4 regions of the Dysgonomonas sp. 37-18 genome follow, and region 2 is predicted to be linked to each of the others. Evidence: riboswitches for the same ligand, from Rfam matches in the RefSeq annotation. Region 2 holds a riboswitch; each other region holds the start of a gene.

Region 1 (8,239 bases), on a different contig from region 2:
CATCTTCCCAATACTCAATGCAACCCCCGACTGATAAAAACTGTAGCCATTCCCGGTAGTTATAGTAATAGAGAAAGCTCCTACTTTTGTTACATTCAGATTTATACTTAGATAATTAGCTGAAGTAGTAGGTGTGCCTTCCACGTAGACTCCATTAATCTCTATATCGGAACAATTCACCGCATCGAACTTAGCATTTCCCATTTTGCTCTGGAAACAATTCCATTGCTCTCCATCCCACTGATTTAAACCTAAGCATAATTCTTTATCATCATTCTCTGTCAGGTTGTAAACGATCAAGCCCGTATGAGCCTTATCTAAAGCCTCCTTATTGGCTGCTCCGCTATAGGCAGTATTCGGTCCCGAAGCCGGATCATCCGGGTCTGCCAAGAACATGGGATAAAGAGCTTTTTTTTCTGATAAGGTTACTCGTGGTAAGGCTAAACCCCTATGCGCATTAGAGCTGGCATCGGTCACCGCATCTTTCTCTTTTAGTTGTAAGATAGATCCGGATATAGGCTCTTCACCCGAGCCGATTGAGACTTGCGCTTGTAGTGTAGATAAGGGCAAGAACAACATTATAAAAACGAGAAATGTTGTTACTGATTTGTTTCGATTCATGAGTTCTCTTTTAGTTTATTTCTATTAATTTGTGCTACAATCATATTTTGTTTTGTAAAAAACAGGACAGCATAAATAATACCTCAGGTAACGATAGTTACAAATGCAAAACTTATTTATAATTAGGGTGATAGAGTAATTCGTCTTAATGATATGTCTAGATATATGTGCTACGATATTTTTATCTTATATCTTTATATTACCTTCATGCTGTTTGTCTGTTCGGGAATTTTTGACAAAATTGAGAGATTTATTTTGTGTAAACAATAAGCTATATCGACATCGCTGTTAATAATGTATCTATTTTAGAGCTTGTTGATAAGGTTAGGGAGGATATTCGATGTATTGACGTGAAAAAAAAGTTGAATATACATTGAATTGCAGGTAAACTTGTAGTTGTTAAATTTTTAATCGTCAGAAGTTGTACCCTCTCCCAACATTATTTCGACTGCTTTTCTTTGTTCATTAAAATATTCTTTTCTTATTAGATCGGCACTTCCCGTTATAAGAATAGAATATCGTTTCATCGATTCAATCCAGATTTGATGAACTTCCAGTAGTTGGGAGTCGAAGCTCGTAATACCACCTATCCCATAAATTCTAAAATGAGCTATTTGACTATTGTCTGACTTGATTAAAGAACAAGAAGATTCTATATTGATGCTCGAGATATAAACAGATATCTTTGATGATGTACCCAAACTGCCTTTCGCAGCTTTTGTTTCGAGATTGTTTATTAAGTCGAGGAGGTCTTTTTTTAGTAGTATGACTTCCGGTTTTGTTATCAATTTAAGCTTGGAGAAGAAAACTATATCCTTAATGTATGAAGTAAAAGTATTGCAGTCGAAGATGTATTCAGTATCAATAGTCTTACTCTCTTTTATAAATTCATGAACCAGGTTCGCAATTTCATCCGAAATTTTATACTCCGAAAAAGGCAGTTTATGTTCTATTGCTTTTGTTTGGTATAGCCATTTGTAAGATGCGACTTTCGCTAAAGTTTTATATTCCAGAAAAAGCTGAAAAGGGATCATGTTGGAGGCAATGATAAGTTTTGCATTTGTTGACTGCCGTGCTACTTTATGAAGTTCTATATATGATTCCGCAACTTTTTTGAGTGTATTTTCAAGGTTATCACTTATAATCATCTTTGTTTCAAAAGATGCATTCTTAGCGTCTTTTTTCTGATGATTGATAATGTCATCCAATGAAATGTTTAGGTCGTTAGATATTTTAATGAGTTCATCCATATTGAACATTACTTCTCCTCTCAATCTGCGATATACAGCTTCTCTTCCCAAGGAAAGCAAATTCATTAAGTAATATAAAATCTTGACATTGTCAGGAATTGCCAATTTTATTAATGTAACTAGTCTTTTTATAGCTTTATTGTTTTGTTGCATATATTATATTTTCTACTTCGTAGATATACTTTTTATAAAAGAAAAAGCTCTTTTATGGACTTAATATTAGAGAGTTTATTGTTCAGCCCATGGCCTTGCATAAGTATATTTGTAGAGCCCTTAAGTCTAAACTTTTCTGTATTCGATATAACGAATGAATATCGTTTGTCCTATTTTTTAGACAGTTATGGGTGGAAACAGTTTATATGATAAGATTGAAAAAACGAAGTGTAAAAGTGAAATATTAATCTGTATTAGACAATAGGCTGATTCGACAACAGTGTTTATTCTGTGTCTTTATTCGTGTTTTTCTATAAAGTGTGATAAGGTATGTCAGCACAAATTAAGGAAAAAGTTTAACCGTGCCTGTTATTGAAAATGCGGTATAGGAAATAGTTATAATTTTTGCATTATAAATTCTCTTTGCTTGTTAAAATATTCGATTCGAACTAAATCCGCACTGCGTGTTATTAATGTAGAGTATCGTTTTAATGAATTAATCCAAGTTTTATGTACTTTACATATAGTCGGATCTTCAGTGTTTATACTGCAAAGGCCATATATGCGGAAATGTGTAACCTGATTATTATCCCATTCTAGAAATGTGTAAGTTGTATCTATGCTAATATTAGATATATAAACCGATATTTTTGAGGTTGGGCTAAATTTACCCGAAGCAGTTTTTATTTCGAGGTCGTCAATCAAGTTCAAAAATTCTTCTTTCAATAAGTTGACCTCTTCGTTAGTTATTAAATTTAATTTGTAAAGAAAAACAATGTCTTCAACTATAGAATTAAAGGTGTTGGGATCAAATATAAAATCAGAGTCAATGGTATTATATTCTTTTACAAATTCATGAGCAAGGCTGATTATTTCATCCGATACCTTATAGTCACTAAAGGACATCATATTTTCAACTGGTTGAGTTTGATACAACCATTTGTAAGATGGAATTCTCGCCAGATTTCTGTAATTGAGAAAAAACTGATAGGGCATCGTGTTTGTTGCGATAGACATTTTAGCTTCAGGGTGTCTGTTTGCGAGTTTGCACAATTCGACATGTCCATTTAATGTCTGTTTGAGGTTCTCCATAAGATGTTTTAAAGAAGTATCTTTTATCAGCATTTTTGTTTCAAACAAAATGCCATATTTTTCCATTTTTTCAGGATTTACAATACTATCTAAAGATATGTCCAAGTCTTTGGATATTAGTATAAGCTCATCCAGATTGAATGTTATCTCTCCTCTTAGTCTGCGATATACAGCTTCTCGGCCTAACGATAACAAATCCATCAGGTAATGGGCTATTTTGACATTTTCGGGAAGTGCAGATTTGATTCTATACACCAAGTTGTTTACAACCTCTTTATTCATCATAGACTTACATTTATTGAGATTGAGATATGTTTAGTGGTTAACTTTAATCTAAGTTTTAGTAAATCTTTTTTTATCGCATAAATTTATTATATTTATTTTAAAAATTGGTATGGATTTTATTCAAGAATGTGTTATTTTATCACTTTTTTTTGAAAGCTCTTATCGTTGAGGTGAATCCCCGTATTCATCCAAAGTTTGCACATTTATGATTCTTTGATTGCTGCTGCCTCTGAATCGTAGCTCTTCGCTTTGCAGTGCTTCAATATATCTGCCGTCTACCAAAAAATCGATAAAAGGAAGAATTTGAGAAAGCCTTTCCGATTTTAGAATGTTTTCATACAAAAATCCGGTATAGCACCAGATGTTTTTGTCTGTTTCTGCTTTTATTCGTTGTGCAAGCTGTGTGAAACCTTCTACTTGAAACAGGGGATCTCCACCCGAAAAAGTAACGTTTGCAAATTCATCTTCTTTTATTATCTCTAATAGCTGATCAATGGTGTGTGGTGTGCCATTTTTTATATCCCACGATTGTGGGTTATGGCATCCCGGACATCTGTGTGCACAACCCGCAGCGTAGATGGCCGTTCTGAATCCGGGACCATCTACGGTGGTGTCATGTATAATATTTAGTATTGATAGCTTATTCATGAATAATGCGGTCGTTTAACTCTGCCAGTTTTGCGCTGTTCCATCGGTCTGTTGTCCCTACCAGGTAACCTGTTATGCGTTGCAGGCGATCTATTTCGTCGCTACCGCATTTTGGGCATCGGGTGAGCTTTGTATCCGAATTTTCATAGCCGCATTTCAAACAACGATTGCGATTGTGATTGACTGATGCATACCCCATATTATATTTATCCATCATATCTACTACTGTCAATATAGCATCGGGGTTGTGTGTGGCATCACCGTCTATCTCTACATAAAAGATATGTCCTCCTCGAGTTAGGTCATGATAAGGAGCTTCTGTCTTTGCTTTCTTATGTGCACTGCATTGGTAATATACGGGTACGTGATTGGAATTGGTGTAATATTCACGATCGGTTATGCCCTTGATTAGCCCAAAGTCTTTTTTGTCTCGACGTGTAAAACGTCCGGCGAGCCCTTCGGCAGGAGTTGCAAGTACACTGTAATTATGCTGATATTTTTCTGAGAATTCATTTACTCGATCTTTCATATAAGTTACTATCTCCAGTCCGAGTTTTTGAGCTTGCTCATCTTCTCCATGATGTTTACCTACAAGTGCAACAAGAGCTTCGGCAAGTCCTATAAAACCAATGCCCAATGTGCCTTGATTAATTACCTTCTCTATCGTGTTCTCATCTTTTACCTGCTCGCATCCTTCCCATAATACAGACATTAGTAATGGAAATTGTTTGGGAGCGGCAGTTTTCTGAAATTCGAACCTGCGATGCAATTGTAATGCGGTCAGGTCGAGTATCTGGTTTAGTTTGCTGTAGAAGCAATCTATTCTTTCTTTTTCATTTTCTATATTTCTGCATTCTAAGGCAATGCGTACAAGATTGATAGTGGAGAAAGAGAGATTCCCCCGTCCGATAGATGTCTTTTTCCCAAAGCGATTTTCGAATACGCGTGTCCGACAACCCATTGTAGCTACTTCGTATTCAAATCGGCGAGGATTGTCTGCTTTCCAGTCTTCATGTTGATTGAATGTCGCATCCAGATTCAAAAAGTTAGGGAAGAAACGGCGGGCACTCACCTTGCTTGCTAGTATATAAAGATCATAGTTTTTGTCGTCCGGCAAATAGTTTACGCCTCGCTTCTTTTTCCATATTTGTATAGGGAAAATAGCCGTTACGCCACTTCCTACTCCTTCGTATGTACTGTGGAGTAATTCGCGAATAATACAGCGCCCTTCAGCGGAGGTGTCCGTTCCGTAATTGACCGAACTGAATACGACCTGATTTCCTCCACGAGAATGGATTGTGTTCATATTGTGAATAAAGGCCTCCATCGATTGGTGAACTCTGCTCACTGTTCTGTTTATAGCATGCTGTATAATTCGTTTGTCTCCTGCTAAATCTTTGACTGAACAAGGGATATAATCTTCTATTTCTGTTTCGTACAAATGTTTGTATTCTATTCCTGTAGCTTGTTCGAGAACTTTTATTTCTTCAATAAAGCTCTTACGTACAAATGGAGCTAAATAAAAATCGAAAGCAGGAATAGCCTGTCCGCCATGCATCTCATTTTGCGCTGTTTCCAGAGAGATACAACCTAGCATACTGGCAGTCTCAATGCGTTTTGCGGGACGAGATTCTCCATGTCCTGCAAAAAAACCGTTTTGTAATATTTTATCTAAAGGATGTTGTACGCAAGTAAGACTTTTAGTCGGATAATAATCTTTGTCGTGTATATGCAGATAGTTGAGACGAACAGCTTCTTTTACCTCCGGCAATAATAAATAATCATCAACAAAAGGCTTAGTGGTTTCGCTAGCAAACTTCATCATCATACCGGCAGGTGTATCGGCGTTCATGTTTGCATTTTCTCGCGTGATATCGTTCGATTTAGTATCTATAATTTCCAGAAACATGTCTCGCGTTTTTGCTTTGCGGGCAATGCTGCGTTTGTCACGATAGGCAATGTATTTTTTTGCCACCTCTTTGCGGGGGCTTTTCATCAACTCCATTTCTACCATGTCTTGTATTTGCTCCACTGTCATCTGCTCATTTCCCTGACAGGATACATAGTCTGTAATGCGTCTGATTAAAGTGGAATCTTCTCCTTGTTCGGTGTGTAGCATGGCTTTGCGAACTGCTGCCATGATTTTTTCCTCATTAAAACCGACGATACGTCCGTCTCTTTTTACAACTGTCTGAATCATATTCGTTATCGTTTATACTTTTATTGTATCAATTAAAATATAACTGACAGGAGCAGGGAAGTACACAGACTTATTTGGAGTTAATATGTTGTATAATTCTGCTGCTTTTCTCCCGAAAGCTAGAATGTATATACGGCAGGTCTTCTGACTTATTTCGCAGTTGGTAACCTTCCCATCAGTATTCGTTGACAGTGGTGTGAGAGTCCAACTACCTTTCTGAAATTTACAGCTACGGGGATAGTTCAGGTCTTTCACCTGATTCCCTTTTCATCCGATTATATTCGGAACCGTATATGTTAACAAAGTTATATGATTTTACTTAATAAAAGACTTGATTGGATATTTTATTTAAGTGTTTTCTGATTTAAGTTTTCTCTGTTTATTGTTAATTAGCTTTTTATGAGTTTGTTGTGATTTTGCTATTGTTGAAAAGTTTTCTAAAAATAAAATTTTATATTCTTATCGATGATCTTTTTTTGTTTTTGTAAAGAGAAATGCTTTATGAATAATCTATATGTCAGACCTTAAGTCCATAATTTCGGAAAATATTTTCAGCCTTTTCTATTTCCGACTGTTCGGGAGGTGCAATGTCTTTAAGCTTGTAGTCTTCAGTTAATTGCTCCCATTTATGTAATCCCATTTGATGAAAAGGTAGAATATCTACTCGCTGTACATTTTTATATTCAGAAACTTGTTTTGCCCAGTCATTCAGGTCTTTTTCATCGTCGGTGAAGCCCGGAACGAGCACATATCTTAGCCAGGCAGGTTTTTCAATTTCTGTGAGGTACTGCATGAAGCGAAGTGTTGGCTCCAGAGGTTTTGCTGTGAGGTTTTTATATTTATCAGGATTGATATGTTTAATATCCAGTAGTACAAGATCTGTGTGCTCTAAAACTTCCTTTACCTTATCATTTAATATATATCCTGATGTGTCTATAGCTGTATGTAAACCTTCATTTTTACACATCTTAAATAGTTCGATAATAAACTGAGGTTGTAGCAGGGGTTCTCCTCCCGAAATGGTTATGCCCCCATTGCGTATGAAGTTTTTTACCTTCTTTACTTCTTCAAAAGCCTCTTCCGGAGCTAGTTCGTACTTCTTATCGTTCATATTCCATGTGTCTGGGTTATGGCAATAGAGGCAACGAAGAGGGCAGCCTTGCATAAAAAATACAAATCTTATACCCGGGCCGTCTTTAGTTCCAAAAGATTCGAAAGAATGAATTAAACCTTTCATTATTTATTTTCTTCCAGCTAAGTGAAGTTGCCCCAAAAGTGTTTTTTTTGTTTTGGAGCAACTTTTTATTTATTAACGGAGTATCAGAATGATGTAGTAATCGTTCTGTTTATAACATCCAATTGCTGCTCTTTTGTAAGTTTTACGAAATTAACAGCATAACCTGATACACGTATTGTCAACTGAGGATATTTTTCAGGATGTTCCATCGCATCGATAAGCAGATTCCTGTCAAATACATTAACGTTGAGGTGGTGACCTGTTTGTAAGAAGTAGCCATCAAGAAGTCCGCTGAGGTTTTGAGCTTCTTCTTTTCTGTTTTTACCCAATGTATTTGGTGTGATAGCGAAAGTATATGAAATGCCATCATTTGCATGAGCAAACGGAAGCTTCGCTACAGATGAAAGTGATGCTACAGCTCCTCTGGTATCACGCCCATGCATAGGGTTGGCTCCCGGAGCAAAAGGTGTTCCTCCACGTCGTCCATCAGGGGTGTTTCCTGTTTTCTTTCCGTAAACAACATTTGAAGTGATGGTCAATACCGACTGTGTAGGTATCGCATCTTTATACATCTTACGTTTACGGATTTTGCTCATGAACTTTTCTACTATTTCCACAGCAAACCTGTCGGTCTTGTCGTCGTTGTTTCCAAACGGAACGTAATCTTTTTCTATAATATAGTCGACTGCGTCACCTTCTTCATTTCTTACGATGCGTACTTTTCCATACTTGATAGCAGCAAAAGAGTCGGCG
Region 2 (8,239 bases):
ACCATTTAATGTATGCGAAGCAGGCAATGAGTAATGCATTATTGATTTATTATCATAACCCGCAGAATTACTTTCTGTTGTAGTGAATTTTTTATAAACATTTTCGTAGATCTGATTATCACTCCAACCTTGTGCTTTATAATATGCGTCAACTACAGGCTTATTCCATTGTATACTACTGTAGGAATTTTGATGCTCATGAATCAATCCTAATGTATGTCCAAATTCATGTACTATAGTTCTACTGAATTCGTATTCAGGTGTATTTTCATCAAACCAGCCAAAGTTTGTAGATGGTTTATTTTGGTCTATTTTTTTATGATTAGTGCCATAATGCGACCAGGATGTATTATCACCTTTCCACTGGAATGCAACTTTTACATCTGCACTAACATTACTATTAACGAATTCAAATGTAATATCACAATACTTAGACCATTCCACTGCATATTGTTTTACTTTTTGTTGTAGATAGCTTGATCCATTTAAAAATTTCACACGTATTACACTATTGTTTGCCCATTGTTTAGAATTCAATATCCCGGCTTTAGTATTAGGCAATTCATCATCAAAAACACCAGAATAAAAATCTGCTGTACAGATATGTACTTTTTTTGCGACCTCTTCTCTTAAATCCATAGTAGTATCAAATTCTTTTTCTTGTTCACAAGAAATAAGAAACGATAGACTAAGGATTAACAATAAATACTTTTTCATAATTTAAAATTTTTAGTAAATACAATATTTTATTTTAATAAGAATATAATTCCGTTCAAATTGAGTGATCTTCTGATTTACTAAATTTTTAATTTGATTTGTAGTTATTAATCATACAAACTCATAGAAATATAACTATGAGTTTGTATGAACTTCGCTTATTTGACTGTAGGATATACTGCAATCGGATTCAAACCTTTTGTGTCAAATGTTTTAATTAATTTACCATCTGTATTGAAAACATACATATCTCCATCGGTCTTATAGTCTGATGTACCTATAAAGATATATTTCTTCACAGGATCAGATGATATACTATATGGTTTGTTCAATACAGTACCATCAGTAATAAAATTGTTAGTCAATACCTTTTCTGCTTTAGCATCGTATACGCTATATGTTATAATCTGATTCCAATTGGCATCGTATTGAGAATATATAATGTATATATTATCGTTACATATTGTCATCCATGTAGCATTTCCTACCTGAGTTACTTCTTGTGTATCTGCATCTATTCGTTGCAATGTATTTGGAACATCATTATAATTTCCATTTGATATTACATAGATATCCCCTTGACTATCTACAACCATTTTATCAGGGTTTATAACAACATCTAGCATCTTAATCTCTGTAAAAGTCGCTACATCTACAACCGAAACTGTTTTATCATAACCAGTAGCTGTATTATAGTCCAACCCTCCTGAATTTGCGACATATAATTTTCCTTTGGATGCTCGTACATATTCAGGGTTACGGCCAACTTTTACCTCAGCTTCAATTTTTAAAGTATTCGGATTTATTTTGGCCAAATACCCATCAAAATATGTGACATATACTTTACCATCATAAGCTGTAAGATTTCTAGGCTGTTGCTTTTTTCCATCTTTAGTAGATTCTATAGTACTTAATATTTTACCCGTTTTGTCCAAAACATAAATAACAGCAGATCCTGATACTGCTATATAAGTTCTATCTCCGTAGGTTATTATATCTTGTCCTGTATCTCCCAGTCCTTTACTATTTATTGATTCAAATACATTATAAGTAACCTTTCCTGTTTGATAGTCGTAATAAGCAATATTAGCGTTGTTACTCCCACTTTTTCCACTATTTAAAATATATGATCCAGTTCCTACCAAAGGAGGTTCAACCACAGGATAGCCTTCGTCATCACTACATGATGCGAATCCTAAAACTAATGCTACAAAGAGAAATGTGTAAAAAATTTTATTTATTTTCATATGAATAAATATTTAAAAATTATAATTAGCTGATATTGTAAAAGATCGTCCCGGCATAGGATAATATTGTACAATTTGATAATTCTTGTTTGTCAGATTAATTAAATTGAGTTGGAGGCGTAAGCTATTATTGTTTAATATAAAAGATTTATTTAGTGAAATACTATGATCTGTATATGATCCTATCTCATTTTCAGGTATATTCTGATCAAGAGCGTAACGTTTGCCTGATATAATAACAGTATATGCAAAATTTAACCAAGGGTTTTCTAAACTTACCGATGCCGAACCATAATGACGCGGTGTGTAAGGGATTTGATCTTTATAGTTTTTACTATTTTTATCTGTTACATCTATAACTCTCTGATAACTATAATTGCCTGTGATATTTAATAATATTTGGGATGTTAACAATGTATGAAGACGCAGATTCATATCCACTCCGGTCATATCGACCTTTCCATAATTACGCATCTTAAAAATATTCATTGTAGGAAAAGGAACAATTTTGTCATCTACTTTATTTTTATAACCATCTAAAGACACACTCATAAAATCAATAGTCTCAGATATTTTTTTTGTCCAAGTCAATCCCACATTGTATTGTGTTGCATATTCCGGTTTCAGATTTATATTGCCCATACGTATGTAATACATATCATCAAAAGTTGGCACTCTAAATATCTTTTTATAAGACACACGAAGTCTTAAATTAGCTTCTTCGAAAGGTAAGTATGATACACTTATAGATGGCGTTACCTTTTTCTTATCTTTAGGGGAGTCTCCCATCTGAACGCTTTCGTCAACATATGTAGCTAAAAGGCTTCCGGTTACGGTTAGATATTTATTAGTAAATTGAGCAGCCAAAGCTGTGAGTGATGAAATTCTCTTCGGCTTGTCCACATCTTCAAAATTACTATTCAACTTATTCTGAAATATATCTTCAAATAAACTTATGGATAGATATTTTAGAGGTTTGTACATCATACCTACCGATGCATAATATTCATACTGAGTGATGCGGTCTTCTTGTTTATTTTCTGCTGTATTATTGGTTATTGACAAATATTTATAATGGTTGCGACTGAATTTTAATTGCCCTTTTATACTCATTTTATCATTAACTCTATTTTTGTAATATAGTTGGGAGAACAAATCCTTGTTCCATACTCTTTCGTCATTATCGTCTCTGTAGAAAATTACAGAACCCGGCAAACCTCTTTCCGAATCATAATAATTTACTTTAAATTTCAGCTCGCCGGCTTTGCCCATATTCCCATAGAGGTTTAATTCTGTACGCCAGATATCAACATCAGAATTCCTACGCTTACGCTCTTCAGTTTGATCCGCATTTTTAAATGTGAATTTATATCTTCCATCTGCTCTTTCCCATCCTGTATTTAACGAAAGAGAGAATTTCTTATTCAGTCGGTGTGCATAATAGACAGTAGGATTGAAAAGCCCATAAGAACCAGCTTTAACTTGTATATTTCCATTATATGATTTATTCTTAAAGGCAGGGTTTGATGTTATTACCTCTAATAAGCCGGCTGATGCATATGATCGTGCTGCCTGAAATATATCATCAGACTGACCAATAGAGAGAGTTATCATAGAAACATTATCCAATGAAAAACGGCTGATATCGATCTGTCCGGATTGAACATTACTCATCGTAACACCGTCATAACTAACTGCAGTATGTTGAGCCCCCATCCCCCTTATAGAAACAGTTTTCATACCTCCAATACCTCCATAATCTTTTACTGTAACTCCCGAAAAACGGCGCACAGCATCTGATACGGACAGTATTCCTATTCGTTCAATCTCTGTATTATCAATAACTTGAAGTGGAGTTGTAGATCGTGAGACAGATGGTTTGATCTGTGCAGAAATTTCTATCTCTGACAGTTTCTTTGCATTAAGACTATCATTAATCTGAGCCTGTATATGCATACAGCCTACTACAAATAAAAATATAAGGGAGAATAAAAAAGTCCTCATCTTCACAAATTATTCAATAAAATGCTTTCGATAAGAACAAAGAAAAGACTATATAATCTTGACACTGTTTCTTAAGCTCTATTCCTCGAAAGCTGTCCGAACTATTACTTTGCAGGTCTTCTGACTTACTCCAACTTGTACAGCCTTCCCATTTTGAATAACAGTGGCTATGTTGCACAAGCTTTACAGAGCTTACAGCAGCGGGTCTGTTCAGGATTTTCACCTGATTCCCTTTTAATTCGTTAACAAACGAAACAAAGTGCTGCAAAGGTAAGGATAAATTATATTGAAAGACAAAATATAAATGTTAATTCCGCTAGCATGCTTCATGCGAAAGATATTATCCTGTGTTTTATGACTCTATGCATTAAAGTTCTCCAACCTTAAGCAGCCATGATTTAAATTAATATTTGTAAATCGACATCTAATGTTGTGTTTATCTTAAAAGAAAAACGCTTACCTTTGTTTCATATTCATATATAAATGAAATGAGGAATACAACCAGAGATAAAGTATTGCAGGAAATAAAAGTTGATCAACCGGCTCAATTGCTAGATTTCCTTGTCCAAAAAGAAGTGCGTAAAAGTCGCAACGCAGTTAAATCGCTTCTTGCACATAAACAAATCAAAGTAAACGGAAAGCTTATCACCCAATTCGATTTCGAACTGAAGGCAAAAGATAAGGTCTCTGTTATGAAATACGATCAGTCTCGAAAAGAAAAAAGATTGAAGGGATTAAAGATTGTATTTGAAGACGACGACTTAATTGTCATCGAAAAAGAAGCAGGATTTTTATCTGTAGCTACAGATAAGGAAAAGTCACGCACTGTATATAATTCTCTGAATGAATACGTAAAGAAAAAAGATAAAAAAGCACGTGTTTATGTTCTGCATCGCCTCGACAGAGAAGTTTCGGGACTAATGATCTTTGCGAAAGATATGGAGCTACAGGATATTTTCCAGAAAAACTGGGACAACCTTGTACCTAAGTATTCATACATGGCAATTGTAGAAGGACGCCCGAACCCTAAAAATGGAACTGTAACATCGTGGCTTACCGAGAACAAGAACTTTGTAATGATGTCATCCCTTATCGACAACGGAGGACTGAAATCTGTTACTCATTACAAGACACAAAAATCGAAAGGCGGCTATTCACTATTGGATTTTGACCTCGAAACACGACGCAAGAATCAAGTAAGAGTACACATGCAAGAGATCGGGCACCCGATTGTTGGCGATAAGAAATATGGTGCTTCAAATAATCCGATCAAAAGAATTGCCCTTCATGCCGGGGGACTAATTTTGAAACATCCAAGAACAGGGGAATTGCTTGAATTTAAAGCCGGCATCCCTAAAGCAATGCAAATACTAATATCCGAAACACAAAAAGAAAGAAAGAAAGGATAAGCCCGAAAAAGAGGAATCAATTTAATACATTTTAGGTATGAATGAAGATATTAAGCAGATAGGTCAGCGTCTGAAAGGTCTCCGTGAGGCTTTGGATATGACGACCGAAGAGTTCGCTTCATCATGTGGTATCGATCCTGTGGTATACCTCGAATATGAAGAAGGGAAGAAAGATTTGACTATCAGTACACTGAAAAACATTGCATCGAAACATAATATAGATGTTTCTGTACTGATGTTTGCCGACGAACCTCGCATGAGCAGCTATTTTTTGACGCGCAAGGGAAAAGGTTTAGCGGTGAAGCGTGTTTCAGATTACAGCTATCAGACGCTGGCCGGTGGATTTAACAATCGAAAGGCGGATGTGTTTGAAGTTACAGTAGAACCCAAGCAAGATAGTGTAAGGATACATCATAGCACACATACCGGGCAAGAGTTTAACCTTATCCTTGAAGGACGGATGCTTTTACAAATAAATGGGAAAGATTTGATATTGGAAGAAGGTGATAGCATCTACTTCGATTCAAGCCTGCCGCATGGAATGAAAGCTCTGGACGGAAAACGAGTGAAGTTTATTGCTGTTGTGCTGTAAGCTGGTATTTTCATTTACTAAAAGATTAATCACCATTATATAATGTTGGAAAAATTTGTAAAACAAATTCATTTTACTTCAACTGAAGATTTTGCAAAGCATTATCACGTTGAGATTCCTGATAATTTTAATTTTGGATATGATGTAGTTGATGAATGGGCACGAATAAACCCTACCAAAAGAGCTATTTGTTGGGGAAATGACCAGGGAGAACACATCGATTTCACATTTGCAGACATCAAAGAACAGAGCGACCGTACAGCTGCTTATTTCCAGTCGTTAGGCATAGGACATGGAGATATGGTAATGCTTATCATGAAACGACGCTACGAATTCTGGTTTGCTGTTATAGCTCTGCACAAGATAGGTGCTGTTGCGATTCCGGCGACTCATCTATTAACAAAAAAAGACATTGTTTATCGCAATAACGCGGCAAGTATAAAAGCAATTCTGAGTGTAAATGACGAAACAGTGATAAGTCACATAAATGAAGCAATGGCGGAGTCGCCAACAGTGAAGTGCCTTATTGCATGCGGGGAAAATATACCTTCGGGATGGAACGATTTCCATAAAGGAATAAAAGAAGCGAAACCTTTTGTGCGTCCCGATCATGTAAATACCAATGATGATATTTCTCTGCTGTATTTTACTTCAGGTACAACAGGAGAACCGAAAATGGTAATTCATAATTTTGCTTACCCTTTAGGGCATATTGTAACAGCTAAATATTGGCACAACCTGCACGAAAACAGTCTGCATCTTACAGTTGCCGATACGGGATGGGCAAAAGCCGTGTGGGGAAAACTATACGGACAGTGGATAGCTGGTGCGGCTGTAATGGTATTTGACCATGAAAAGTTTACACCTCAATTGGTATTACACCTTATAGAGAAACATAAAATCACTTCTTTTTGCGCACCTCCGACAGTATTTCGCTTTATGATTCGCGAAGATCTGTCTCACTACGACTTATCTTCGTTGGAGTACGCCACTACAGCAGGCGAAGCTCTCAATCCATCTGTTTTCGAGGCATTCTATAAAGGTACAGGAATAAAGATGATGGAGGCTTTCGGGCAAACTGAAACCACGCCGACTATTGTTACTTTCCCATGGATGGAACCAAAACCCGGAGCAATGGGTGTACCCAATCCGGCGTATGATATGGACTTGATAGCAGCAGACGGTCGCTCGGTAGAAGATGGCGAAGTAGGTGAAGTTGTTATTAAGACCGACAAGTGGAAACCGCTAGGTCTATTTATGGGTTATTATCGTGACGAAGCGCTAACAAAACAGGTATACCATGATAATGTATACCATACCGGAGACATGGCTTGGCGCGACGAAGATGGCTATTATTGGTTTGTAGGACGTATAGACGATGTTATCAAAAGTTCGGGATACCGTATCGGACCTTTTGAAGTAGAAAGCGCTTTGATGACACATCCGGCTGTTGTAGAGTGTGCTATTACCGGAGTACCGGACGAAATACGCGGACAGGTAGTAAAAGCCACTATTGTATTAGCTATGGACTATAAAAACAAGGCCAATGATCACCTGAAGCGTGAGATACAAGACCACGTAAAAAAGGTTACAGCTCCGTACAAATACCCTCGCATCATCGAGTTTGTTGAAGAACTACCTAAAACAATTAGTGGAAAGATCAAACGAGCGGAAATAAGAAAACAGGAAGAAAATTAATAATACATCGATGCAAGAACATGTTTATCGGCATAGAGTATAAAACTATTATCTACCGATTTGCATATTTGCTTAATCTCTAATTTCTTTATATTTATTATGATTTGTAAAGAATAAAAGATTATATTTGCACGCCTAAAAGTGTGCATATATCTCCATTAGGCCTCATTTTATTTAAAAGAGGTGTCTGGGATATATGTGTATTTTATTAATTTTGAAGAAAATAGAAATAATATAATTAAATAACAAAAAGTAAAATCCAAAATGCAAAACAAAGGCTTTGTAATTACTTTTGCAATACTCCTAACATTAGTTTGTTTGTTTTACTTGTCTTTTACGTTTGTAACAAGAAGTTACGATAAGAAAGCGGAAGAATACGCAGCTGCATACGCTACGGAGCATGCAAAAGGCGATCAACTACTCTATGATGAGTTGTATAATAAGCAATATACTTTCTACATAGACTCAATGTCTACAGAGAAAGTTTGGCCTAAAGGTATCCTTGGCATTGGAGATAGCATTGGCTATACTCTGAAAGAATGCCGTGAGAAAGAAATTGGCCTCGGACTAGA
Region 3 (8,239 bases), on a different contig from region 2:
TTTGGTAAGTTCGCTCTTGCCCCGAAGAATTGCATCTGGTGCCCTATTCGCATCGGCGATACACAACATGCGATACCGTAATCATCGCCTAGTTGAGGACGCATCAGGTCGTCATTCTCGTACTGGAGTGATGACGTGTCGATAGAAACTTTGGCACAATAATGCTTCCAGCTTTCGGGTAAACGGTCGCTCCATAATATTGTTAGATTAGGTTCGGGTGCAGGCCCTAGGTTGTATAGTGTATGAAGCATACGGTAGCTATTTTTCGTAACCATCGACTTTCCGTTGTTTGTCATACCTCCGATCGATTCGGTTACCCATACAGGATCTCCCGAAAATAGTTCATTATATTCATTGGTGCGAAGATAACGGACTATGCGTAACTTCATTACAAAATGATCAATAAGCTCTTGTGCGTCTATCTCGGTTATTAAGCCTGCTTGTAAATCTCTTTCGATATATATATCGAGGAAAGTAGTTACACGTCCGAGGCTCATCGCTGCACCATTTTGGTCTTTGATAGCACCCAGGTATCCAAAGTATGTCCATTGGATAGCTTCTTGGGCTGTATTCGCCGGTTGAGAAATGTCGAAGCCATACGAAGCAGCCATACGTTTCAAGGCTAGTAATGCTTCTATTTGCGAACTTAGCTCTTCACGAAGACGAATCAGATCGTCTGTCATCACAATTGGGTCACATTCTTGGAAACGTTTTTCTCGCTCTGAGATTAATCGATCTACACCGTAAAGAGCTACTCTGCGGTAATCGCCGATAATACGTCCACGTCCGTAAGCATCGGGTAGGCCCGTTAACAATCCATTGCTTCTGGCTCTGCGGATGCTGTCGGTATAAGCAGCGAATACACCTTCGTTGTGTGTGCGTCTGTATTTTGAGAATATTTCTTCTGTCCCTTTGTCGAGTTTATAACCATATTCGGCCAAACTCTGTTTCACCATACGGAGACCTCCGTTAGGGAATATTGCTCTTTTTAGCGGTTTGTCTGTTTGAACCCCTACAATTTTTTCCAGCTCTTGGTCTATATATCCGGGTCCATAAGCATCAATTTGAGAAGGTATTCGAGTCTCGGCATCATATATGCCTTTCTCTTTTTCTTCAATAAACATTGTGCTTAACTTTTCCCATAGCTTGATTGTTGCTTCAGTAGGGTTTTGTAGAAAAGATTCGTCTCCTGTGTATTCTTTATAGTTTTGGAGTATAAAATCATTTACATTGATTTCCTCTTGCCACCGTGTGCCTTTAAAGTTTTTATATGCTTCCATTTGATTATAAAATAAATTTCTAAGTACTCAATTTTCAGAGCTTACGTGGAATAGAATAAGAAATAAATACAGACGTATTTAAATAAATGTAACAGAATAAAAATAAAATAGAGAAGGCTTTTTCTATTTGAAAAAATCCCATCCTAAATCTTCAGCTTTATTCCTCGAAAGCTTCCAACTATATGGTCTTGGCAGGTCTTCTGACTTACTTTATCTTTGAGCATCCTTCCCATTCAGTGTAAGAACAGTGGATAGAGTATTGTTCAAAGTCTTTGGAGGAGCTTACAGCAGCGGGTCTGTCCAGGATTTTCACCTGATTCCCTTTTCATCATTTTCTATGGATATAGTAAATGACACCAAAACCTGTGACAAAGTTATATGTTTTTAAGCATAAAAATAAACATTTAATGCAAAAATGCTTATTGATTGAGACTCTTCTCTTTTTGTTTTCTTTTATATCTTTTTGTATAGGAAAAAATAAAAAAGATGTGCTATTTATTATTTTTTCCTATACCTTTGCCTCCCGAAAGTTCTTTATCATTATTCTTCAACCGCTAAGGTGCCTCAGATATTGAGGAGAATAGGGAATCAGGTGAAAGTCCTGAGCTGTCGCGCAACTGTAATCACCGCGAAAGTTTCTATTTAAAAATCCACTGTTTCGTGCAGAGATGGGAAGGAAAATAGAAATGGTGAAAGCCAGGATACCTGCCTTAAATCGGATTGACAATGCTTCGCGATAAAAGTGTTATGTCTAATAATTTCATTCATCCCTCTTGTCGGAGGAGATGTTATTATCCAGGTGTGTTCTTATTGCAGCATTGTGAAGTTCAAAAGAGCTTTTTACATTTATGTTTAATCGTAAAAAGTTTAGAAAGAAATGCGCGCAAACGTTCTTGATTATTCGCATGTTGATGATCGATGTGCAGATGTAGAAAACACACGTTCAGACAAAGAGTTGTCGTTGAAAGAATTTGTAGACATCATATTGGAGGTCAGTACCCTGTTGCTTGAATCGGGAGCCCACTGTGAAAGAATTAATAGGAATGTACAACGTATAGCACAGAAGACAAACTATAAAGTAGAAATGCTGATATCATTTACTGCTGTATCGGTATCAGTAACCGATATGGGTAATGAGGAAAACATAGTAACGGCCAATAAAAAGATAATACATCATGGGGTACACTTTGGAATACTCACCAATACCAGTTTGCTGACATGGGAACTTGCCGAAGATCGGATTTCTTTGCAGGAGTTGCACCAGCGTATAAAAAGGTTGAAGGATACCTCTCGTTATTCCGTTTGGCTTGTTCGCCTGTTTATTGGAATAGCTTGCGGATCGTTATGCCTACTGGCCGGAGGGAATTTAATAGATGGGGCTTTTGCTTTTGTAGCCTCTTTTGTCGGGCTTGCGGTGCGTCAGGAGATGATTAAGAGAAAGTTTAACCTGATGGTTATTGTAATCTGCTCAGCGTTTGTGACAACAACCATATCAGGATTGAATATCTTATCTGGATTTGGTTATTCGCCTCAAACATCTATTGCTACTTCTGTATTGTTTCTTATTCCGGGAGTTCCTCTGATAAATAGTATAATCGATTTGCTTGAAGGGTATATTCCTACAGGTATAGCCCGTGGAGCATTCGGCGGATTTATTCTTTTATGTATCGCTGTGGGGATGTTTATTAGTATGACAATAATAGGAATAAATAACTTTTGATTATGCTAATAGATATATTAAAAGACGCTCTTCTTAGTTTTTTTGTTGCTATAGGCTTTGCACTATTGTTCGAAACGCCAAAGAAGGGATTGTTGGTTGCCGGTTTGCTGGGAGGGCTTGGTCATGCTATTCGTTTTACGTTGTTGTATTTCGACTTTGGCTTGATCTCAGCTACGTTGAGTGGCACTGTTGTGATAGGGCTTTTGGGTATCTACTGTGCTCATAAGATACACACTCCTCCGGTTGTATTTACATTGCCGGCTTGTATAACCATGATACCGGGCTTATATGCCTACAAGACGATGCTGGGATGTATACGAATATATGAAGAGGGAACGACCGGTGCAAAAACAGCATTTTTATTGCATGACACGGTTTACAATTTTATATTGACATCTTCTTTACTCTTTTCTCTGGCAATCGGTATATGTATTGCCGCATTATTGTTTCGGAAAAAGAGTGTAAAGAAAATAAAGAAGATAAAAGATTTAGGGATAAAAATATTTTGATACTAATATATTAACTAATTAATAACAAAGATGCTGCAAGAATTTACATTAAACAGGGGTCGTGCTATCATCAATTTCTCTTTGAAGTATTGTGATAACAGACAGAAAATTTTAAGTAGTTACGCGTTTCATCGGGTGGTTGAATCCTTTATTTTCAGAATAAAGAAAGATAACCAGATTATTTACGATTATTTTATTAAAGATTTCAAAACTGATGAAGAGCTAACCTTGTCTTTGATAGAGGTTATGAAGCTTTTGACTGTATGTGAAATAGATGAGCTTTTGGTGGTAAATAATAAATTTGCTCCATTCTTTAAGGATAAAGGCTTGTTTATAGAACTTATAGAAATGCTGTATAACTATTGGAGAAGGCTGGAAAGGGTTACTGTTGTTCACAACAATCGCATGGGTGATGGTCTTCAAAATGTGCGATTTGTGCAAGCAAACCAACTTCTTAATGAGTTGATACTATCTATCTACAGACGTACAGAAGAAACCGTAATGGGATACAGTCATAGCGTATACCGTCAGACTATCGCAGGGGCGAATGCAGGCTTGATGCTTAACGATATGCAATGGAATTGCCCGATTGAGTATAAGGGGCTTGCATCTATACCATTTATAGGAACAGTAGTTATCAACCCTCCTTATATTTCATATACGAAGAAGAACACCAGAGATGGTATCTTCCAGGAACATCAAACAAATCCATTGGCTAATTTGATCCTGAATGAGGATGAGTGGTTTTTGTACCCTGCAAAAGTTGGTAACTTGTTAGCTTTTGTCTATTTCCATAAAGATTTTATGTGTCATGGTTTAGGTCTTGCTAACTTGTTTGAGCTGGCTAAAGGCAATGATTATGTAGGTAAAAAACCCGATTTGATTTACGTATTTGGATATCCTGACGGCTATGAAGAAAAACGTACTTTCTATCATAAGGATAAGAAGAATGATATATTGATCGGTTATGCTAATTATTGCGATGATATCGACTATTTTGGTTATATGAAGAAGATGCTTCTTACGCTGCATAATATCAAGCAAATGGAAAGAGGCAATCTGCCTATTCATGGGGCTATGGTGAATATTGCTCTGAAGAATGGTAAAGAAGCAAATATTATCATAATGGGAGATAGTGGAGCCGGTAAATCCGAAAGTCTTGAAGCTTTCCGCACGCTCAACGAAAAATATATACGTCACATGCGTGTAATATTCGATGATATGGGATATTTGCAATTTGAAGCTGATGGACAGATAAAAGGATATGGAACTGAGATAGGAGCCTTTGTCCGTACCGACGACTTAGATCCTGCTTATGCTTTCGCTCAGCTTGATAGAGGTATCTACACCAACCCCGATAGAATAAATGCACGAGTAACCATTCCGATATCTACTTATGAGGTTATATCGAGAGGGTATACGATTGACTATATGCTATATGCTAATAATTATGCCGAATCGGAAACAAAGATCAGTTTCTTTGAGGATGTCGATAAAGCAATAGAGGTTTTTGAAGACGGAGCAAGAAAGGCAAAAGGAACAACTACCGAGAAAGGGCTTGTTAAGTCTTATTTCGCAAATCCTTTTGGCCCTGTGCAAGAAAGAGATAAAGCCGAAAAGCTTGTGCGTAAATTCTTCTTGGCTTTAGACGAAAGTGATGCAAAAATAGGAGAGATGCATACTTCTCTGGCGATTGATGGTAAAAGCAAAGAAGGGCCACGTGAAGCGGCTGAAGAGCTTTTCAGTATTATCAATGAATAATTTGCAGTAGCTGATATTTAAAATAAAACAGGATCGATTTCTTCGTGAATATCGATCCTGTTTTTTTATGCTGTAAATTTCTGATATTATTCTCCACCTACAGTCAGCTTGCGTACTAAAACCGAAGGTAGCCCTTGTCCTACAGGTACACTCTGTCCGTCTTTTCCACAAGTCCATGTGCCTTCATCTATCTTCAGATTATTGCCCACCATTGTAATGTCGGTGAGGACTTTGGCTCCGTTTCCAATGATGTTTATATCTTTTATCGGTTGAGTAAGTTTACCGTTCTCAATCAGATAACCTGTTTTTACGAAAAAGGTAAAATCTCCTGCTCCGATTTGTACCTGTCCATTGGTGAAATTATCTACATATACACCTTGTTTAACTGACGCTATAATGTCAGCTTCGGGAATGCTTCCGTTTTCCATATATGTTACCCGCATACGGGGTAGGGGAGCATAACGGAACGATTGTCTTCGTCCGTTTCCTGTTGGTGATACGTTGTAATGCTTGGCACTTATTCGGTCGTGAAGATAGCTTTCCAAGACACCATCTTTCACAATATACGTTTTTTGAGTTTCCACTCCTTCATCATCAAAATTGATTGTGCCTCGGGCATTGTCTATGGTGCCGTCATCCACAACATTTATGTCGGATGAACAGATTTGTTTTCCAAGTTGATCGGAAAATATAGAGATATTCTTTCTGTTAAAGTCCGCCTCGAATGTATGGCCTATCGCTTCATGCAATAAGATTCCCGAACTTCCTGCACCCATCACTACAGGCATCTCACCGCCTTTGGGTTTTATGGCCTCAAACATCAGAGAGGTTTGTGCAACGGCTTCTTTTGCTAAAGTCTCTATCAGATCATTGTTTAAATACTCAAAACCTTTTCGGTAGGCACGTGAAGCATATCCGTTTTCTATCTTGCCACCCTGTTCCATTGTACAAGATCCAGACATAAGGCTCATTGGGCGATAATCCCAGGTAAGGATACCCTCTGAGTTAAAGAATAGAATATAAGACGTAGAATCGTTCAGGCTGACAGACGCTTTGATGACCCGAGCGTCTAACTCGAAAATTCGATCATTCAATTTTTGAACAAATGATTTTTTGTCTGCTACAGAAATGTCAAGCCACGGCCTTTCTATTTTATAGTGGTTTCGGAAATGTTTTTCTGTTATCTCTATCGGAGTTATTCCTTTTGATGGTATAGAGGCTATTCCTGCGGCTGTTTTTGCAGCTTTCAGTAGTTCTGCTATTTCGGTATTTTCTACATAAGCATACCCTGTCTGATCTCCCGAGACAACTCGTATTCCTACCCCAAAATCTATATTCGAGGCAGCACGATTTACTTCTCCATCACGGAGTGATATGCTGTTGCTGAAAGTGTGCTCAAAAAATATGTCGGCATAGTCAGCACCTTTACCTAGAGCTTCGTTTATTACTTTAAGCAAGTTATTCTCCGTTATGGAGAAATGATCTAATATATTTTGTTTGTTCAAATGATCTATCATATTATAATCTCTCTGCGGATTCTATTTTCTTAAATTTATTTATCTGCCATATAAACAAAGCTGCGGTCAGTAAAGTTGCCGAAAAGTCAGCTGTTGGCAATGAATACCATACTCCGTTTACTCCGAAAAACTGCGGTAATATAAACAAGGCTGGTAATAATAATAGGAACTGGCGGGTAAGGCTCAATAGAATTGATTTTCCTGCCATACCTATACATTGGAAAAAATTTGTAACCACAATCTGGAATCCGACTAGTGGTAGCATAATTGTTACAATCCGTAAGGCTTTTGCTGTTTCGGCAGCTAAAGGTGGCGAAGGATTGAACGGTTTAACTATCATGTCCGGCAACAACACGCCTATAGCTAAACCTATGCAGCCAATAGCCACGCCGACTTTTATTGTGTAAAACAAGGTTTCTTTAACTCTCTGTATTCTTTTGGCTCCATAATTGTATCCTACAATAGGCTGCATTCCCTGAGTAAGTCCGACCATAATCATTACGATAATCATTATCAGGGTGTTTGCTATGGCATAAGCTTCGATAGCAATGTTTCCCCCGTAGGTTTTCAGATTATTGTTGATGAAGAATACGACAATAGACGCTGCAACTTGTATGAAAAACGGAGACATACCTATGCTTGCCACCGCCCATACTATTTTTTTGTTTAAGCCAATATGTTTTCTGCGCAAACGCAACATGCTATTTTTGTTCATGAAGTGGTACATGACAAAACATAGCCCTATAAACATTGAAATGATAGTAGCTATCGCAGCTCCTTTTATTCCCCATTCGAACCAGAAGATGAAAATTGGAGCTATTATAATGTTGGCTATAACGCCGATCAGCATTGTATACATTGCCTTCTGAGGATAGCCCGAAGCGCGCATCATGCTGTTGAAATTGAAGCACATGGTCAGAAATATATTGCCGGGCAGGTAATAGAGTAAGAATTCTTTCGCATACGGAAACGTTTCTTTTGTGGCTCCAATTCTTAATAATATAGGATCGAGAAAAATAAATAACGTAGTAACAAGTACTCCTGTGAATAAAAGAGTCATAAGGAACGAATTTCCTATTATCTTTTCTGCGGTTTCTTTATCTCCGCTACCCAAGCATATTGAAATACGGCTGGCTGAACCTGCACCTACAAGCATACCCACGGCGGCGGTAAGATTCATTATCGGCAAAACAATACCAAGTCCGCCAATGGCATGGTCTCCCAGATTGGGCCCGTGTCCGATGTAAATACGGTCAATAATATTATACAAGGCATTCACCATAGTTCCTACTATGGCCGGCAATGCGTACTGCCAAAGAAGTTTACTTATTTTTTTGTTTTGTAATTCATCAATGTTAGCTGTTTTTGACATCTAAAAAGCATTTAACTGTTAAGGAGTGATTCCTCCCATCTTTTGAGCGAGCAAAGGTACAAAAAACACTACCATCGGTA
Region 4 (8,239 bases), on a different contig from region 2:
TTAGCAACAAAAACGGTTCCGGCTGAGAGGATAGGATTTGCATTAGAATGTGGAGAAACTTTAATAGGGGAAAATAAAGTACAAGAATTAAAAGAAAAAGAAGAGAAACTGACTCATTATAATTGTGAAAAACATTATATCGGTCATTTACAAACGAATAAAGTTAAAGAAGTCCTAAAATATGTGTCTTGTATAGAGTCTATAGATAGACTTGATCTAGTACAAAAGTTAGATCAACGGCTACAGTTTGAAGGCAAAAGTATAGACATACTGGTGCAGGTAAACACATCCTATGAGGAGAGTAAATTCGGCTTAGATCCAATAAATGTTATTTCATTTATAAAAGAGGTCGCAAAATATGATACATTGAAAATCAAAGGCTTGATGACAATAGGTTTATTCAGTGCTGAAGAAGAAAAGGTAAGAAGATGCTTCAGGTTACTAAAAGATATCCAACAACAAGTTATTGAAGAGAATATATTGAATGTAAATATGACTGAACTATCGATGGGGATGAGCGGAGACTTAGAAGTTGCCATTGAAGAAGGAGCAACTATTGTTCGTGTTGGTACTGCTATTTTCGGAGAGCGAATTTATCCGAATAGCTACTATTGGAATGAATTGGGAAAACTTAATTGAAACTAAAAAATATAGAAATGAATATATGCGGATTATTTGATATGGATGGGGTTATTATCGACACAGAACCACAATATACCATTTTTTGGAATAAAATTACAAAGCAATATAATATTCATGTTGAAGATTTTGAGAATAAGATAAAAGGAATGACTATTCCTCATATTTTTAGTTATTACTTTAATAAATTAATTATCAGATAAAGAAGTAGAACAAATTCTTCGGGATTTTAGGTTGTTTGAAGAATCTGTTCAATTCTCTGATGTTCTCGGTGCTATTGATTTTGTAAAAGAACTCAAGCTCCATAATATCAGGGTGGGCTTAGTGACTAGTGTAACAGAATTAAAACTAAACCGCGCTTGCCAACAGATGCAGTTTGATACACTCTTCGATGTAATAATATCCCCAAAAGATATACAAAATGGGAGGCCCGCTTCGGATTGTTTTTTGTTAGGAGTAAAAAGGCTGTCTTGTGAAACTAGAAATTGTATTGTGTTTGAAGATTCTTTAGCTGGCATTACGGCTGGGAATGCTGCCGGAATGTCTGTAATTGGACTGGCTACGACTCATACAGAAGAAATATTGATGGACAAATGCATAATAGTAATTTCGGACTTTCGGCAGATTACAGTGAATTGGTTAAAGACAATTATATCAAATATATAAAACTATGAATATCCATCAAGCGGGTCGTATATCTCTAATAAATGTGACTTTAGTTCTAGTTCTGATAAATACTGCCGGAATTTATTTCATCAATGATGCATTTGCTGTTAGTATATTGATTGTAGTATCGATTATTATATGGTGTTTCACTCTAAATTTTTACAGAAGTCCCAAACGTGTCTTCGATGGTGACATTGAAAATTCTATTGTTTCACCTGCTGATGGTAAGATTGTTTCTATCGAAGAAGTATATGAACCCGAGTTCTTTAAAGATGAAAGATTATTGGTCTCAGTTTTTATGTCTGTGTTTAATGTACATGCAAATTGGTACCCTGTAGACAATGTACATGTTATATACAAAAAACATCATAGAGGAAGATTCAGAGCAGCATATTTACCTAAGTCGAGTACAGAAAATGAGCGATCTACAATCGTTTTAGAACGAGAAGATGGGCAGCAGATACTAGTCCGACAAATTGCAGGAGCGATGGCCAGAAGAATAGTCACTTATCCCGAAACAGGTGGTATTGGAAAACTAAACGATCATTTTGGATTTATTAAACTGGGTTCAAGAGTAGACATGTATCTACCTCTTGGAACAGAGATCAAGGTTGAGATAGGACAAAAAGTTATCGGCTGTAAAACTTTAATAGCAGTAAATAATATAAAAAATAATGAAGCTATTTGATGTATTTCCTCTGTCTGAGATAAATATAGTCAAAGGAGAAAGGCTTTATTCTTAAAGATATTTACTAAGGATACGTACACCTTTTTCCAAATTGGCCTCAGAAAGAGATGCGTATCCGATTCTTATCCCAGATATTACACGATCATAACTAAATCTATCAGGAGTATAAAAGCTGACCAGTTCGAAATTTACTTTTTCCTTCAATTGATATAAGTCGATATTCTTGATTGGTTTCAGCCAAAAAGCGAGCCCTCCATAAGGTTTCTTATAAAGAACTTTATCTTTCATATATTGATCTAACAGATTCGCAAAGAAATCTCGTTTAGCTTGGTAATGAGTTAACATACGTTTTTGATGTCTTCGAATATCACCAGAAATAATCAAATCTAGGATAGACTGCTCCATGATTGCATCGCCTTGAAGATCTACCATTTTACGCAATCTCCCTATTTGAAGTATAAAATTCGGATTACTCACAATATAGCCCACCCTTACAGCGGGCGCAATTAATTTACTTAGTGTTCCGATATATACATAATTACGAATTCCCTCAAATGAAGAAATCGGCATAATAGGACGTTGATTGAAATGATATTCATTGTCATAGTCATCTTCAATAATGGTAAATCCATACCTGTTAGATAGCTCGATAAGTTGAAATCTTCTGGCCAAACTTAATGTCACAGTAGTCGGATATTGATGATGTGGTGTCAGAAAAATGGCTTTTACTCGTTTCTTTTTTACTATATCTTCAATCTGGTCTACATTGATCCCATCGTCATCTACATTCACGGGTATTAATCTTGCTCCTACATGTTCGAATGTATTCCAGGCAGGTCTGTATCCCGGATTTTCAACTAACACAACATCTCCTTTTTCGAGTAAACAATGAGCTGTAAGAAATAATGCCATTTGACTTCCACGTGTAATGCACACATCAGCAACCGATGTTTGCATACCTCTATTTTGATTAAGCATAGTGGATATTGTTTCACGAAATTTATTATCACCAAATTCGCTGGCAATATTCATGATTTGCCAATGGGCTTTGCGGCTAAAGATACGTCGATATGCTCTCGCCAATTCTTTCATCGGAGTATATACTGCATCCGGAAGTCCGTCATCGAAAAATATTAAATCGTTTCTGAATATCTCACTTGGTTGAATTTGAGATTTCTTCTTTTTTGAAACTTGAGATATCTGTATTTTATTTGATACATAAGTTTTCTTTCTTTCCTCTGAGATAATCCAACCCTCATTAATAAGGATATCAAATGCCAGAACAACTGTATTGCGATTAACTGATAATTCAGTAGCCATATGCCGTGTACTGGGCATTGTTTCTCCAGCCTTCAGTACGCCACTCTTAATCGATTCTATTATCAAATCAGCTATCTGTATATAAATGGCCTTATCGCCAGATCTGTTTAATTTGGTATGTAATAGTTTTAAGTTCATCTTTTTGGACTATTCATCTTCTTCTAATTCGAAAGGTAAATATAGTCCAATCAATTTATATTTTAAGCAGAAATTATATAAAAATAAAAGAATTAAAAGATTCCATTTGTTAATATTGGAAAAGGAAAATATAACCCAAATGAAGCAAATAATTCAATAACCGTTATTTTGAAGCATTAAAATTTCTAAACCGAGAATAAAATACAATCATTATTTTCTTTTTTCATTTAAAAACATTTATTTACATTTGTGCCAGATTTGGTAATCAGTATATTTCATATCCTGATGAAAGGGAACTCGGTGAAAATCCGGGGCTGTACCTGCAGCTGTAATTCCTCGTGTTATATCGGTTAAATATTCTATGCCACTGTTCTTTATCCTAGAATGGGAAGGCTTTTAACCGGAGGAGAGCCAGAAGACCTGCCAAAAGACAAATAAACACCAAGCTTCCAGGGATAGGAGTGGTTGTGGATACTTTATGTATACATTGCTATTTTATTAATTTTCAGGAAACTCGATGTTTTATTTTATTAATTTTTAAAGAATTATAAAATAAGATATGAGGTATTATTTATTATTGGCAGCAGTATTTCTTTGCTGTCAATTGCTAATTGCACAAATTGCCGATACGACTCGGCATGTTGTAAAATCTGTTTCTCTAAAAGAAGTTGTTGTTACCGGTACTGGTACTGAACATTACATTAAAGATGCGCCTGTACAAACTGAAGTGATTTCAGGAAGAGCTTTAAAGGAATATGCGGGGCGTGATATTGAGGATGTATTGGGAGGCTTGTCTTCTTCTATTACTTTTAACCGGAGTGACATGGGGAGTAATATTCAACTCAATGGTCTGAAGAATGATTACATACTTATTCTTATAGACGGAAAAAGGCTAAATGGAGACATTGGCGGGCAAAACGATTTAAGCCGTATCAATATGAACAATATTGAGAGGATCGAGATTGTAAAAGGAGCAGTTTCTTCATTATATGGTTCAGATGCAATCGGTGGTGTTATAAATTTCATAACTAAAAAGAACAAAGATAAACTCAGTATTTCTAATACTTCCCGCATAGGCAAATATGGAGATCTAGATCAAAGTAATATTTTTGCATTAAAGCATAAAAGGTGGAGTTCGAATACTTCATTTTCTTTGAGTCATACTGATGGTTGGCAGAATACAACTCAAGAATGGTATAGAGGCAAACTCTATGAAAACAGTGTTACAAAAACAGTAAATCGCTCTACCGATTATACTATTTCACAAGATTTATCGTATCAGGTATCTGATAAACTCACATTAAATACGAGTGCTTCTTTTTATGAAAAATGGACTTATCGTCCTATGGGTATTCCTCAGTGGCGGTTGTATGACTTTTATTATAGGAATCAGTCCTATAGTACAGGAGGAAAATACAATATGCAAAATAAAGATTACCTTACATTTGACTTATCATTTGACAAATACGATTATTTTTATGACTATACAAGTCGTGAATACACAGACTATTTTGATGAGAACGGAGACCGTATTGTTTACTATGCAGAAGATCGCATCCTTCAAACATCCCAACGGCGTGTATTGGGTAATTTGAAAGGTGTCTTTTACCTAGATGAACAAAATACATTAAACACAGGAATCGAATATATTTGGGATCAGCTGATATCACCTTATCGTCTTGAAGGAGATAAAGCTACAGCTTACTCTGCATCGGCATATGCTCAGGATGAATGGAATGTGACAGATCGATTTAATATAACAGCAGGAATCCGATTCGGACAACACCGGGAATTTGGCCAAACATTCACACCTAAAGTTTCGGCTTTGTACAAGTTCCATAACTTTAATTTTCGAGGAACATATTCTAATGGGTTTAAGGCTCCCTCTATAAAGGAGTTGTATTATCACTATTATGCTACCATAATGAGTAAATACAAAGCTTATTATGGAAATATCAATCTAAAAGCTCAAAAATCGGATTATTATGCATTAAATATCGAATATCATTTACCTCGTTTTAATGCAAGTGTAACCGCCTATCATAATAATATAAGGAATATGATTTCTCTTCAGACAATAGAAACTTCTTATGAAGACAAACTACAGTTGGTGGAGGAAACCATGAAATACGTTAATCTGGCAAAAGGGCGGACTTATGGTATGGATTTCACTTTTGACGCCGAATTGCTAATGAATATAAAAATAGGAGGGGGGTATAGTTATCTGGATGCTAAAGGGCAACGTACAGATGATGAAACAGCAAATGATTATATGAAATACGTATATATAAACGGCACTTCACGGCATAATGCAAACATTCGTATTTTATGGCTTAAACCGTGGCAGAAATATAAATTAGGACTTAGTCTGAATGGACGTTACCAATCAAAACGCTATTATACAACAGACGGTGATACAAGGGGCTATCAGATTTGGAGAGTCAATACATCGCATTCTTTTCTTGATTCTAAAAAAATAAAATTGGATATCAATATCGGAGTAGATAACATATTCAATTATGTCGATCGGAGTCCTTTCGGACATAATAGAGGGACAACGTCCCCCGGTCGGAATTTCTACACTTCTATTATCGTAAAATTTCAAAATCAAAACAAATAATTATTTTAAAACTATTTATTATGAACAAATTCTTAAAGAATCTTCTAACATTTTCCATGATCCTTTCTATAGGATTTTTCAGCGCTTGTTCAAATGATAACGAGGATGAGAAAGACGATAGAAATGCTGTTGTAATCAATAAAAAGAACGAAACAGCCTTACTCCTTTGCTCTTTCGGTAGTACTTACGAACAGCCTCAAGCTACTTATGATCAAATTATAAAAGATTATCAGGCAGCCTTTCCGAATACAGACATCTATATGTCATTTACATCTCGTACTATAATTTCTCGTGTGTATGCGCAGATTGGTAAAGCTTATTCTCAACCCGATCTATGGCTAAGCGCAATCGGTAAAGCAGGTTATAAAAATGTATATATACAATCACTACATATTATTCCAGGAGAAGAATACCTTAGCCTAATGAATACGGATGTGAAGAAAAACTTTATGATTCCTTTTCCTAACGTTAAAGTAGCTAAAAGTTCTTGCTTGCTCGAAACAGAGGAAGATGTCGATGCTGTTGCTCAAATCCTTTACAAATATTATAAAAACCGATTAGATGCAGGAGAGGTTGTTGCTTTGATGGGGCATGGTAATCCTGATACTGAATACACGCATGCAAATGAGAGGTATGCCCAACTTGAAACCGCATTGCAAAATTTGAGCGGAGAGAAAAATATCTTTGTAGGAACAGTAGATTGGGGATCTAAAATGTTTTCATACATACGTACTGAAATTGAGGCTTTTGCCACTAGAAAAGGTATAACCAAAGAAAACTATAAGAAGATTACAGTTAGCTTGGCTCCCCTGATGTCAATTGCCGGGGATCATGCCCAAAATGACTTGTTGGGAGGTCTGGAAGACGGTCAGAGTTGGGATAAGATTAATCCGGAAGAACCGGATCACGAAGCTGAGTATAGCTGGAAATTAAAATTAGAAAAACTTGGATTTACAATTGGTGCCGATGGAACTAACATAGACCCGAAACATTTCAATGTCGTTGGTTTGGGAGATCATAGTGCGATACGTACAATCTGGCTTGATCATATGAAACATGCTGTCAAAAATGCAACATCATGGAATGAGCATTTAGGCGAATAAGTATTATTGAATATTTTGACAGTATCCATAATATTGTGTCCCGTCCTTAATATAGGTTGACAGGATTTATGCTAGAATATCATATGAACCGATGAATTTTGATTCATCGGTTTTTTGTTTTAGGTGTCTAACGTTAGGGGTTTCCATATTTAAGTCTATTATTATAAATATCAATCAAAAAAGAAGGTAACTCAATTTTGAGAGACCTTCTTTTCCATTCATCAGAATAAATTTTAATAGATATAATCCTATATCATGGTTTGATCAATTTCCCAGCTTTAGCATCCGTATAAGTCGGATTGTAAGCATTATCAGTAACGATCCATCCTTTTTCTGATATGGAACTTAAGGCATTTTTTAAGCCAGAGAAATCAACTAATACCTTATTGTATCTAATAGTTACAGCTTTCAAGCTATTCAATGTAGCAAAAAAATCAAGATTAGTCAGCTTGTTATTTGTATAATATTCTCCCGAAAAATCAAGAGTCCCATTTATAGTTTTTAGCTTAGGAATATTAAATTCTTCAAACTCGCCCATATAATTGGCTGTTATTATTCTACAGTCGCCATTTATAGTTTCTAATGCGGGTAGAGAAAGTTTTCTCATAACAGGAGAACCAATTTCAAGAGAACCCATGCTTTTGATTTTTGGCAAGTCAAGTGCCAAAGTTTCTGACATAATAAAAATAGTGACTATACCTCCTGCTTCTATCAAATTAGGCATTTTAAAACCTTCAAAATTGTACATTGAAATACTGAGGTCTTTTTTTACTTTTGTAGTAGGGAAAGAATAATTTGGGTATTTATTACTGGAAAGAGAAAATTTAAGAGTCCCCAATTCGCTATAACCCTCTACTACTTTCGGAGCACAACCTTCGAAGCTTAATTCTCCATCAAAGACATTAGCTCCTTTTAAGGTGTATTCTGACATTATATTATTCAGAATTATAGATTTTTCTATATTCAGCCTCGTTAAATCAATCTCGCGTATAGAGGTTATATTCTGAGCATAAATACCAATTCTCTCTACATTTTTAAGATTAAATCCGGAGAAAGTCTTAAACG

The links. A riboswitch is a leader RNA that binds a small molecule or an ion and turns the genes downstream of it on or off. The one in region 2 is predicted to bind cobalamin.
Region 1: it holds a riboswitch for cobalamin, as region 2 does, so the genes downstream of both, BGO84_RS12530 (anaerobic ribonucleoside triphosphate reductase) here and BGO84_RS02420 (TonB-dependent receptor) in region 2, are expected to answer to the same signal.
Region 3: it holds a riboswitch for cobalamin, as region 2 does, so the genes downstream of both, BGO84_RS12545 (threonine/serine exporter family protein) here and BGO84_RS02420 (TonB-dependent receptor) in region 2, are expected to answer to the same signal.
Region 4: it holds a riboswitch for cobalamin, as region 2 does, so the genes downstream of both, BGO84_RS13095 (TonB-dependent receptor) here and BGO84_RS02420 (TonB-dependent receptor) in region 2, are expected to answer to the same signal.

Annotation. Positions count from the first base shown of each region.
Region 1 is NZ_MKVC01000031.1:10,864-19,102, forward strand. Features, by position in the region: gene BGO84_RS12510 (hypothetical protein) at 1-621, opposite strand, end outside; gene BGO84_RS12515 (hypothetical protein) at 1,029-1,937, opposite strand; gene BGO84_RS12520 (hypothetical protein) at 2,421-3,401, opposite strand; gene nrdG (anaerobic ribonucleoside-triphosphate reductase activating protein) at 3,561-4,049, opposite strand; gene BGO84_RS12530 (anaerobic ribonucleoside triphosphate reductase) at 4,042-6,249, opposite strand; cobalamin riboswitch at 6,366-6,556, opposite strand; gene pflA (pyruvate formate-lyase-activating protein) at 6,767-7,486, opposite strand; gene pflB (formate C-acetyltransferase) at 7,570-8,239, opposite strand, start outside.
Region 2 is NZ_MKVC01000006.1:94,791-103,029, reverse strand. Features, by position in the region: gene BGO84_RS02430 (hypothetical protein) at 1-717, opposite strand, end outside; gene BGO84_RS02425 (DUF5074 domain-containing protein) at 876-1,964, opposite strand; gene BGO84_RS02420 (TonB-dependent receptor) at 1,977-3,968, opposite strand; cobalamin riboswitch at 4,061-4,243, opposite strand; gene BGO84_RS02415 (RluA family pseudouridine synthase) at 4,457-5,377, shown strand; gene BGO84_RS02410 (cupin domain-containing protein) at 5,415-5,969, shown strand; gene BGO84_RS02405 (AMP-binding protein) at 6,012-7,667, shown strand; gene secDF (protein translocase subunit SecDF) at 7,932-8,239, shown strand, end outside.
Region 3 is NZ_MKVC01000031.1:19,385-27,623, forward strand. Features, by position in the region: gene pflB (formate C-acetyltransferase) at 1-1,280, opposite strand, end outside; cobalamin riboswitch at 1,453-1,656, opposite strand; cobalamin riboswitch at 1,821-2,008, shown strand; gene BGO84_RS12545 (threonine/serine exporter family protein) at 2,158-3,000, shown strand; gene BGO84_RS12550 (threonine/serine exporter family protein) at 3,003-3,509, shown strand; gene BGO84_RS12555 (phosphoenolpyruvate carboxykinase) at 3,540-5,270, shown strand; gene BGO84_RS12560 (TldD/PmbA family protein) at 5,357-6,787, opposite strand; gene BGO84_RS12565 (MATE family efflux transporter) at 6,789-8,159, opposite strand.
Region 4 is NZ_MKVC01000033.1:10,305-18,543, reverse strand. Features, by position in the region: gene BGO84_RS13120 (YggS family pyridoxal phosphate-dependent enzyme) at 1-639, shown strand, start outside; gene BGO84_RS13115 (HAD hydrolase-like protein) at 657-842, shown strand; gene BGO84_RS13110 (HAD family phosphatase) at 874-1,305, shown strand; gene BGO84_RS13105 (phosphatidylserine decarboxylase family protein) at 1,310-1,993, shown strand; gene BGO84_RS13100 (PLP-dependent aminotransferase family protein) at 2,045-3,451, opposite strand; cobalamin riboswitch at 3,694-3,894, shown strand; gene BGO84_RS13095 (TonB-dependent receptor) at 4,011-6,071, shown strand; gene BGO84_RS13090 (sirohydrochlorin cobaltochelatase) at 6,092-7,174, shown strand; gene BGO84_RS13085 (hypothetical protein) at 7,428-8,239, opposite strand, start outside.